Regions from separate parts of the Streptomyces sp. NPDC101225 genome, predicted to be linked through region 1. Evidence: riboswitches for the same ligand, from Rfam matches in the RefSeq annotation. Region 1 holds a riboswitch; each other region holds the start of a gene.
What was found. Region 1 has a riboswitch for cyclic di-AMP ahead of ACIRPX_RS25010 (transglycosylase SLT domain-containing protein). Riboswitches for the same ligand answer to the same signal wherever they lie in the genome.
Positions count from the first base shown of each region.

Region 1 (2,194 bases):
ACCCATGCCGCCCACCCGTCCACCACGGGCGGTATCGGATCACGACCGCTATGTTTTTGATCGCCTCATATGAGCGGATATCTGCCGACTTGTCTATCGGCGCGTCGGCCGCCCCGGCGGGAGGTGGCGGCCCGTGTCCCGAAGACTCTCGTGACTTCACCCCTCCAGAGGACGACCGCCATGAGAACGATCTGCACCACATGAGAGGTTCCGCCCCGGCGGACATCCGGGCGAACGCATGCACGGACACGGCGGCGGATGCGGCGCGACGCACGGAGGCGGCCACGGCGGAGGACGCAGAGGCGAGCACGGGCGAGGACACAGAGGCGACACGGAGGCGAGCACGGACGAGGACACGGAAGCGGACACGGGCGAGGGCACGGAGGCGGGCACAGCAGCGGACGTACCGGCGGACGCACGGCCGGGCGGTCCGGAACGGATGACCCTGGTTCGTCCGTTTTCACCTTCAATAAGGCGATCTGCACCGAGGCCGAAACGGCGGCCCGTCACCGGACTTGGGGGCGGCGGATCCCATGGACGGCTGGTTGAACATGAGTTGGGCTCATTGCCCGATTTGCCACTCTTGCGGATGCCAGTGAGTTGGGTCACGTCACCCCGCGATCCGACGGTCCATCAGCCACTTCCGTTCTTCCGCCGTCCGCAAGCCAGTTGAGGATTGGCGGCAGCAAAGGATCAAGCGCCCCATAAGCCTCAGACCAAGGTCAATAGGCATGGTCTGTGAATCCGGCACTTGTTCCGGACATGTGCTCTCGCATACGTTCCCGGCCAGTCGGGCAGACGCCGAATCCTGCCGCAGCCCGGCCGACCCATCGACGAACTCACTCGCACGGCAGGAGCGGGGGACCCAGGTAAGTCGCCGGACCGGGCACCGCCCCGGACCGGCTCGGGGTGAAGCCGCGCCGCCGCAAGGCCGCGCGGCCGGGCAGCTCCCGCCCGAACCCGACAGCTCACCTCGCAGGCGCCGGAGAGGAATCCCCCATGTCTGCTGCCGCTCAGCATCGTCGTCCCAGGAACTCCCGCCTCGCCCGCAAGCTCGCCGTCCTCGGCACCGGTGCCGCCGTTCTGGCCCTCCCGGTCATCGGCGCGACCAGTGCCTCGGCGGCCACGCCGACGACGCTCACCGCGACCTCCATGGGCTACGCCGACAACCTCGACGGCTGGATCCGGGCCTCCCTGCAGGTCATGGCGCAGCAGGGCATCCCCGGTTCGTACGACGGCATCTACCGCAACGTCATGCGCGAGTCCTCGGGCAACCCCGCCGCCATCAACAACTGGGACTCGAACGCGCTCGCCGGCACCCCCTCCAAGGGTCTGCTCCAGGTCATCGACCCGACCTTCCTCGCCTACCACGTGCCCGGCACGCTGATGAACCCCTACGACCCGGTCGCCAACATCACCGCCGCCTGCAAGTACGCGGCCGCGCGCTACGGGTCGATCGACAACGTCTACGGCGCCTACTAGAGCCGGCCGGGAGGGGCCTGCGGGACCTGGCGGAGAGGCCTCAGAACTCACCGCTCCCACTGAGCTCCTCCAGCCTGAAGAACAGCCGCTCGAGGACGACGGCGATGCCGTCGTCCTCGTTCGACAGGGTGATCTCGTCGGCCACGGCCTTGAGTTCGGGATGGGCGTTGGCCATGGCGACGCCGTGCGCCGCCCAGTCGAACATGGGGATGTCGTTGGGCATGTCGCCGAAGGCGATGGTCTCCCCCGGCCCGAGCCCCAGGTGCGCGGCCGCCAGGGCCAGACCCGTCGCCTTGGTGATGCCGCATGGCTGGAGTTCGACGGTTCCTGGTCCCGACATGGTGACGGTGGCCAGCGAACCGACCACCGAGCGGGCCGTCGCCGCCAACTCGTCGTCGGACAGCTCGGGATGGCGCAGCAGCACCTTGCTGATGGGCGCGCACCACAGGTCGTCGCGCCGGTCGACCTGTACGGCCGGCAGCGTGGGGTGCGGCATCAGGTAGCCGGGCTCGATGAGGGTGAGTCCGTCCACGCCGTCCTGGTCGACGGCCGCGGAGACCTGGCCCACCTCGGCCTCGATCTTGCCGAGGGCGGTCTCGGCCAGCTCCCGGTCCAGGGTGACGGACCACAGCAGACGGTCCGCGCCGGCGTCGTACACCTGCGCGCCCTGTCCGCACACCGCGAGCCCCGTGCTGCCGAGGATGTCGAGCAG
Region 1 covers NZ_JBIWOE010000019.1:12,730-14,923, forward strand. Annotated here, with positions in the region: cyclic di-AMP (ydaO/yuaA leader) riboswitch at 790-995, shown strand; gene ACIRPX_RS25010 (transglycosylase SLT domain-containing protein) at 1,000-1,482, shown strand; gene ACIRPX_RS25015 (HAD family hydrolase) at 1,523-2,194, opposite strand, start outside.

Region 2 (2,194 bases), on a different contig from region 1:
GGGCCAGCGGGATCTCGGGCAGGCGCTCGTTCCAGATCCGCACCCACTTCGCGGGCGTCGCCCCCGGGACGTACGCGAGCCGGAACGTGGGGGATTCATCCGAGCCTGTCACGCTGCAAGGCTACCGGCCGCGCCCGGTGCCGGATCACCGGCCGCGGTCGGGGCCGTCGCCCCCGCTCGATACCCTTGGCCCCATGAAGTCGCACCAGAGCCCCCAGACGATGAAGCCCGCGACCGCGGCGAAGAAGCTGGGCGTGTACCTCGAGGCCACCCCCGCCGAGTTCCGGGAGGGTGCCGTCTCGCGGGCCGAGCTCGACCGGCTGCAGGCCGATCCGCCCGCGTGGCTGCGCGAGCTGCGGGCCAACGGTCCGCACCCCCGTCCGGTGGTCGCGGCGAAGCTGGGCGTCTCCATCGCGGGCCTCGCGCGCGGCGGTGTCACCGAGGCGCTCACCACCGAGCAGATCGAGGCGCTGAAGCAGGAGCTGCCCGAGTGGCTGCAGAAGGAGCGCGCGACCCAGGCGGAGGTCCGCAAGGAGGGCGCGCGGATCAAGAAGCGCGACGCCGAGCGTGCGGCCCGAAGCGAGTCCGGCCGGTCCTGAACCCTCGCCGTCCGCGTGCCGAACCCCGGCCGTCCGCGACGGAATGTCGCCTTCCGCACCCGCCGTGTGCACGAACCACGTATCTGACGGAGCGTCACGACGAAGGTCACAAAAGCGTATCGGACATTCCGCCCCTCAACCTTCACACGAGCCGCACAAGTTGGCTAGTTTGGCGGCAGGCCGCACGAGTTCCTCCGGCGCCCCGCCGGGACGTGCGGCCTCCGCCGAATCCGGTGCGCCCGCGCGGCAGCCGGAGCCGGGGACCCAACCGAACGATGGGGTGAATCGGCCCGACCGCCCACCAGGGCAGGGGCCGTAGGGCATACCTTCCGGATCTACCGCCCGAACCCGACAGCTAACTCGGTAGGCGGAGATGGAAGGAGTACGGCTCCCATGGCGCCGGAACGATCGTCGCGCCCCGGAGGCCCCGGCCCCGGCATGCGCAATTCCGCTCTCGCCACCGCTGCCCTGACCTCGGTGGCCCTGTTCTCGCAGACCGCCGACGCCGCACCGGTCACGGGGGACGAGGGCCCCAGTCGCGAGGACGTCCGGCAACGGGTGAGCAGCCTGTACGACCGGGCCGAGAGCGACACCGGCCTGCACAACATCACCCGGGCGCAGTCGGCGTCCCGGGGCCGCGGCGCCCCCGCGGGCGGTGGGCGGACCTCGGATCCCGAGCTGGACACCATCGCCCGGCAGTGGTTCCAGGGGGCGCGTTCGTCCCTGGGCCCGACGGTGCCGGCGACCCTGCCGGCCGACCGGATGCCCGCCCGGCCCGGTGCGCCGGCCCGCCCGAGGGAGCCCGAGCGCCCGCCCGTGCCGCGGGCCGCCGGTGCCGCCCGGGAGCTGGAGGCGCCCGCCCGGCCCGTGCTCGAACTGCCCGCCGCGGAGTCCCGCGGACGTGCCGCCGCGGAGCTGACGGCCGGTCCGGCGGCCGCGCTGCCCGCCGTGCCGGCCCAGCGCCAGGAGAGCTCGGCCCCGCCCGCGGCCCCGCCGGAGCCGAGGCAGACGGTGCTGCGCCGCTCCAAGCAGGCGAACCAGCGCAAGATCGCGACGGCCAGCGACCTGCTGTACCGCTACACGGCCCGGCAGACGTCCGTGGCTCCGCTCGCCGCCGCCCAGCCCCAGGCCCTCACCGCATGGCAGGACCCGGCGGAGCAGTCCCGCCGTGCGGCCGAGGAGGCGTGGCGACTGCAGCAGCCCAGCGTGCTGGACACGGGGGTGCCCGCCGCCGAGGAGTGGTGGACGCGGCAGCCGACCGTGCCCGACATGGGCGCGGCCACGGCCGAGGAGGAGTGGCGGATACGGCTGCGGCAGCCCAGCGTGCTGGACACCGGGGTGCCCGCCGCCGAGGAGTGGCGGACACCGCGGCCCAGTGTCCTCGACACCGGCATCCCCGCCGTCGAGACGCCCGTCGGCACCCAGGCCGACCGGGCCGTCGCCTTCGCCCGCGCGCAGATCGGCAGGCCGTGCCTGTGGGGTGCGGTCGGACCGGAGTCGTACGACAACGCCGGCCTCACCCAGGCCGCGTGGAAGGCCGCCGGGGTGGTGCTGCCGCGCAGCACGTCCGAGCAGGCGAGCACCGGCACGGTGAT
Region 2 covers NZ_JBIWOE010000023.1:70,673-72,866, reverse strand. Annotated here, with positions in the region: gene ACIRPX_RS28265 (LysR family substrate-binding domain-containing protein) at 1-112, opposite strand, end outside; gene ACIRPX_RS28260 (DUF5997 family protein) at 195-599, shown strand; cyclic di-AMP (ydaO/yuaA leader) riboswitch at 812-984, shown strand; gene ACIRPX_RS28255 (C40 family peptidase) at 1,038-2,194, shown strand, end outside.
Region 2: linked by a shared signal. The riboswitch ahead of ACIRPX_RS28255 (C40 family peptidase) and the one ahead of ACIRPX_RS25010 (transglycosylase SLT domain-containing protein) in region 1 are both predicted to bind cyclic di-AMP.

Region 3 (2,194 bases), on a different contig from region 1:
AGTATCTGTGGCAGCAGCTCGACACACTGCTGTCCAGTGCCCCGATCGACTATGTGAAGTGGGACTTCAACCGCGCCTTCACCGACGCGGGCTGGCCCGGCGAGCCGTATCCGCAGCGGCTGTGGACCGACCATGTCCACGCCCTGTACGCCCTGTTGGACCGGCTGCGCGCGGCGCACCCCGGTGTCGCCTTCGAGTCGTGCTCGGGCGGCGGCGGGCGCATCGACCTGGGGATCATGAGCCGCACGGACCAGGTGTGGACCTCCGACAACACCGATCCGCTCGACCGGCTGGCCGTCCAGCACGGCTTCAGCCAGATCCATCCCGCGCGCGTGATGGCCGCCTGGGTCACCGACAGCCCCAACACCCAGCTCAACGGCCGCGTCAGCTCGCTGCGCTTCCGGTTCGTCAGTGCCATGGCCGGCGTGCTCGGAGTCGGCGGCGACCTCACCCGCTGGAGCGAGGAGGAGCTGGCCGAGGCGGGGGAGTGGGTGGCCCTGTACCGGCGGATCCGGCCTCTGGTGCAGCACGGCGAGCTCTACCGGCTGCGGCCGCCGGCGGGCGGGCTGAGCGCGGTGCAGTACGTGCGCGGGGACGACGCGGTCGTCCTCGCCTGGCTCCAGGCACAGCGCTACGGCGAACCCGTACCCGCGCTGCGGCTGAAGGGTCTTGACCCGGCAGCCTCGTACGAATGCCACGAAACGGGCGAAATCCATAGGGGTGCCGTCCTTCTGCATCACGGACTGCGGACCGGGCTGCGCGGTGATCTCGACGCGGCCGTCCTCCGGCTGCGCCGCATCTGAGCGATGTGTCCGTATTGGCCGAACTCGCTCCGGAATAAGGCATCCTGGCGGCACGGCGCGTGAGGAGCGTCATATCCGTGACCGAACGTGGTCCGTCATGTTCACGTAATTCACGCGTTTCACAAGGGAATTCGACCGGGAAGACACCTCCGTAATCCACGCAGGGTCACCACTGTTTCCCATTGAGGATCAACAGAAACGCTTTCCCGGGGAACCGTCACTTGTCCCATTGCGTCCTCGTCGCTTACGTTCGCCACCGATCCGGACGGACGCCCAATCCTGCCGCCGTCCGGTGCCCGCACAACTCACCCGTGAACGGCAGGAGCGGGGGACCCACAGGTATCACCGCCTGTTCCGGTCTCCGGAACGGCTTGGGGTAAAGCCGCGTCGAACGCGCGGCCGGGCATCTCCAGCTCGCACCCGACAGCTCACCTCGTAGGCGCCGGAGAGGAATTCGTCATGCCCGCGAAGGGTAAGCACCGCCGTCCGAAGTCCCTGCGCTTCACCCGCACCATCGCCGTCGCCGGAACCGGTGGCGCCGCGCTCGCGCTCCCGCTCATGGGCGCCACCGGCGCCCACGCCGCCACCGCCGACTCCGTTTCCCAGTCGGTTTCGCAAAAAGCCGTCCAGTCCCTTCCGGGCGCCGAGAAGAAGGCCACCGAGAAGAAGAATGCCGCGCATCACGACGGCGTTCGGACCTATTCGGTGCGGTCCGGCGACTATCTCGCGAAGATCGCCGACGAGCAGCACGTGTCCGGTGGCTGGAAGAAGATCTACTCGGACAACCGCCAGGCCGTCGGCGACGACCCGTCGCTGATCCACCCGGGCCTGAAGCTGACGCTCGGCAAGAAGGCCGCGCCGAGCGCCACCAAGTCCTCGGCCGCCCCGAAGGCCCCGGCCAAGAAGCCGGCCGCCAAGAAGCAGGCCGCGAAGAAGTCGTCGGCGCAGAAGACCACCGCGACGCAGGCCTCCAAGACCACCGGCAGCGGCTTCACCCTCCCGGTGAACAGCTCCGCCATCGGTACCGGCTACAAGGTGGCCGGCAGCATGTGGTCCAGCGGCTACCACACCGGCGTCGACTTCGTCGTCCCGACCGGCACCACCGTCAAGGCGGTCGGCTCGGGCACGGTCGTCTCCGCCGGCTGGGGCGGCGCGTACGGCAACCAGGTCGTCATCAGGCTGGCCGACGGCCACTACGCGCAGTACGCCCACTTGTCCCAGATATCCGTCTCGGCCGGCCAGGCCGTGACCGCGGGCCAGCAGCTCGGCCTCTCCGGTGCGACCGGCAACGTCACCGGCCCGCACCTGCACTTCGAGATCCGCACCACGCCGAACTACGGCTCCGACGTGGACCCGGTCTCCTACCTCCGCTCGAAGGGCGTCACCGTCGG
Region 3 covers NZ_JBIWOE010000038.1:32,946-35,139, forward strand. Annotated here, with positions in the region: gene ACIRPX_RS36215 (alpha-galactosidase) at 1-803, shown strand, start outside; cyclic di-AMP (ydaO/yuaA leader) riboswitch at 1,100-1,258, shown strand; gene ACIRPX_RS36220 (peptidoglycan DD-metalloendopeptidase family protein) at 1,263-2,194, shown strand, end outside.
Region 3: linked by a shared signal. The riboswitch ahead of ACIRPX_RS36220 (peptidoglycan DD-metalloendopeptidase family protein) and the one ahead of ACIRPX_RS25010 (transglycosylase SLT domain-containing protein) in region 1 are both predicted to bind cyclic di-AMP.

Region 4 (2,194 bases), on a different contig from region 1:
CGCCATCAGCGGCTCCGTCGACACGCCCAACACCGGCCCGGCACTGCAGGATCTGTGGACGGTGCTGCGCACGCTGGCCGAGGGCGGCCTGACGGACGCCGAGCGCGACGTCGCCGTGCAGAACCTCGTCGGGGTGGCGCCGCTGAAGTACGAGACCGCGGCGGCCGTGGCGAGCACGCTGGCCGACCAGGTCGAGCAGCACCTGCCCGACGACTACCAGGCGACGCTCTATCAGCAGCTCGCCGCCACCGGCACCGTGGAGGCCACCGCGGCCGCCGTGAGCGCCTTCCCGGTGGACCGCCTGGTCACGGTCCTCGTCGGTGACGCGAGCCAGATCAAGGAGCCGGTCGCGGCTCTGGGCATCGGCGAAGTCACCGTGGTGTCCGCCGAGTAGCGAGTACGGGGCACGCACGCGTGAGGGCCCTGGTGACGGATGTGTCACCAGGGCCCTCGTATGTCCGAATTGGGGGAGAGTTGCCCGTCTGCCCTGTGGGATGCGCTACAAAAGCCGGGATCCGTTTGGGGATTGAAGACGGCTCTGCCTAGCGTCTTCCGGGCTGTTCGTCAGGCAGTGCGCCGCGCCCGCGGCACCGGACAGCCATCGCCGAGTCCCCGTACGGCGCGAGCCAGGGGAGCCGGGGACCCACCCTTCCGTCGCCGCCGTCGCGGCCGGCGGGATCCGAGTCCTTGGGGTGAATCGGACGCCCGCGCACCGGCGAGGGGGTCCGTAGGAGACCTTCCTGCTCCGAACCCGTCAGCTAACCCGGTAGGCGAGAGGGAAGGAAAGGACCAGCCAGTTCATGGCGTTCAACTGCGCCACCGGGAAGCACCGTCGTCCCAGCATGATCAAGCGCGGCACCGTCAGGGCCGCCGGGGTCGCGGCCCTCGCCACGACCGGCGTCGTCGGCACTCTCGCCGCCCCCTCGTTCGCCGCCGGGAACTCCGTCGACCACTCCTTCGAGCAGACCGGGCTCAACCCCGTCATCACCATCGGCAACGCGATCGCCGACCAGATCGACGCCCAGGCCGAGGCCCAGAAGCACGCCGCCGAGGAGGCCGCCCGCAAGAAGGCCGCCGAGGAGGCCGCGCGCCTGAAGGCCGCCGCGAAGGCCAAGGCGGAGCGTGCGGCCGAGGAACGCGCGGCCCGTGCGGCCGAGCGCAGGCGCCTGAACCGCTTCGTCGCCCCGGTGTCGCACTCGTACGTGTCGACGGGCTACAAGACCGGTGGCTCCCTGTGGTCCTCCGGCAGCCACACGGGCATCGACTTCCACGCGGCGAGCGGCACGGTCGTGCACGCCGTCGGCGCCGGCACCGTCGTCCGGACCGGCTGGGGCGGCGCCTACGGCAACGAGATCGTCATCAGGATGCACGACGGCACGTACACCCAGTACGGCCACCTGTCGTCCATCGGTGTCTCGGCCGGCCAGACGGTCACCCCGGGGCAGCACATAGGCCTGTCCGGCTCGACCGGCAACACCACCGGGCCGCACCTGCACTTCGAGGCCCGCACGACGCCCGAGTACGGCTCGGACATCGACCCCGTCGCCTACCTGCGCTCGCACGGCGTCGGCGTCTGACGAACCTCCGCGCGACCTCCCCCGGCCCCGGCCTCCCGGCCGGGGCCTTTCGGTTTCGCCGGCCCCGGTGTCCAAAAAATATCCATGGATTCCGGCCCGCCGTCGGAAATTCCGGCCCCGTGCAATAGAGTCACCGGAACACACGTCAATCATTGGCGTTTCACGGGGATTAAGTCGGAGGTCGGTCATGCGTATTCCGGCGCACTCGGTGTGCACAGCGATCCGGGACGACATCGTCGCGGGTGTCTACGAGCGCGGCAGCCGGCTCACCGAGGAACTCCTCGCCCGCCGCTACGGTGTCTCGCGCGTCCCCGTGCGCGAGGCGCTGCGCACCCTGGAGGCGGAGGGCTTCGTGGTGACCCGGCGGCACGCGGGCGCCTGCGTGGCGGAACCGAACGAGCAGGAGGCCGCCGACCTGCTGGAGATGCGTGTGCTCCTGGAGCCGCTCGCCGCCTCCCGGGCCGCCCAGCGGCGCACCGAGGCCCACCTCAAGGTCCTGCGCGGCCTGGTCCGGCTGGGGCAGGAGCGGGCCAGGCGGGGCACCAGTGAGGATCTGCGCTCCCTGGAGGGCTGGTTCCACGAGACTCTCGCCCAGGCGTCCGGCAGTCCGGCCCTGA
Region 4 covers NZ_JBIWOE010000017.1:121,414-123,607, forward strand. Annotated here, with positions in the region: gene ACIRPX_RS23780 (M16 family metallopeptidase) at 1-394, shown strand, start outside; cyclic di-AMP (ydaO/yuaA leader) riboswitch at 593-788, shown strand; gene ACIRPX_RS23785 (M23 family metallopeptidase) at 801-1,577, shown strand; gene ACIRPX_RS23790 (GntR family transcriptional regulator) at 1,765-2,194, shown strand, end outside.
Region 4: linked by a shared signal. The riboswitch ahead of ACIRPX_RS23785 (M23 family metallopeptidase) and the one ahead of ACIRPX_RS25010 (transglycosylase SLT domain-containing protein) in region 1 are both predicted to bind cyclic di-AMP.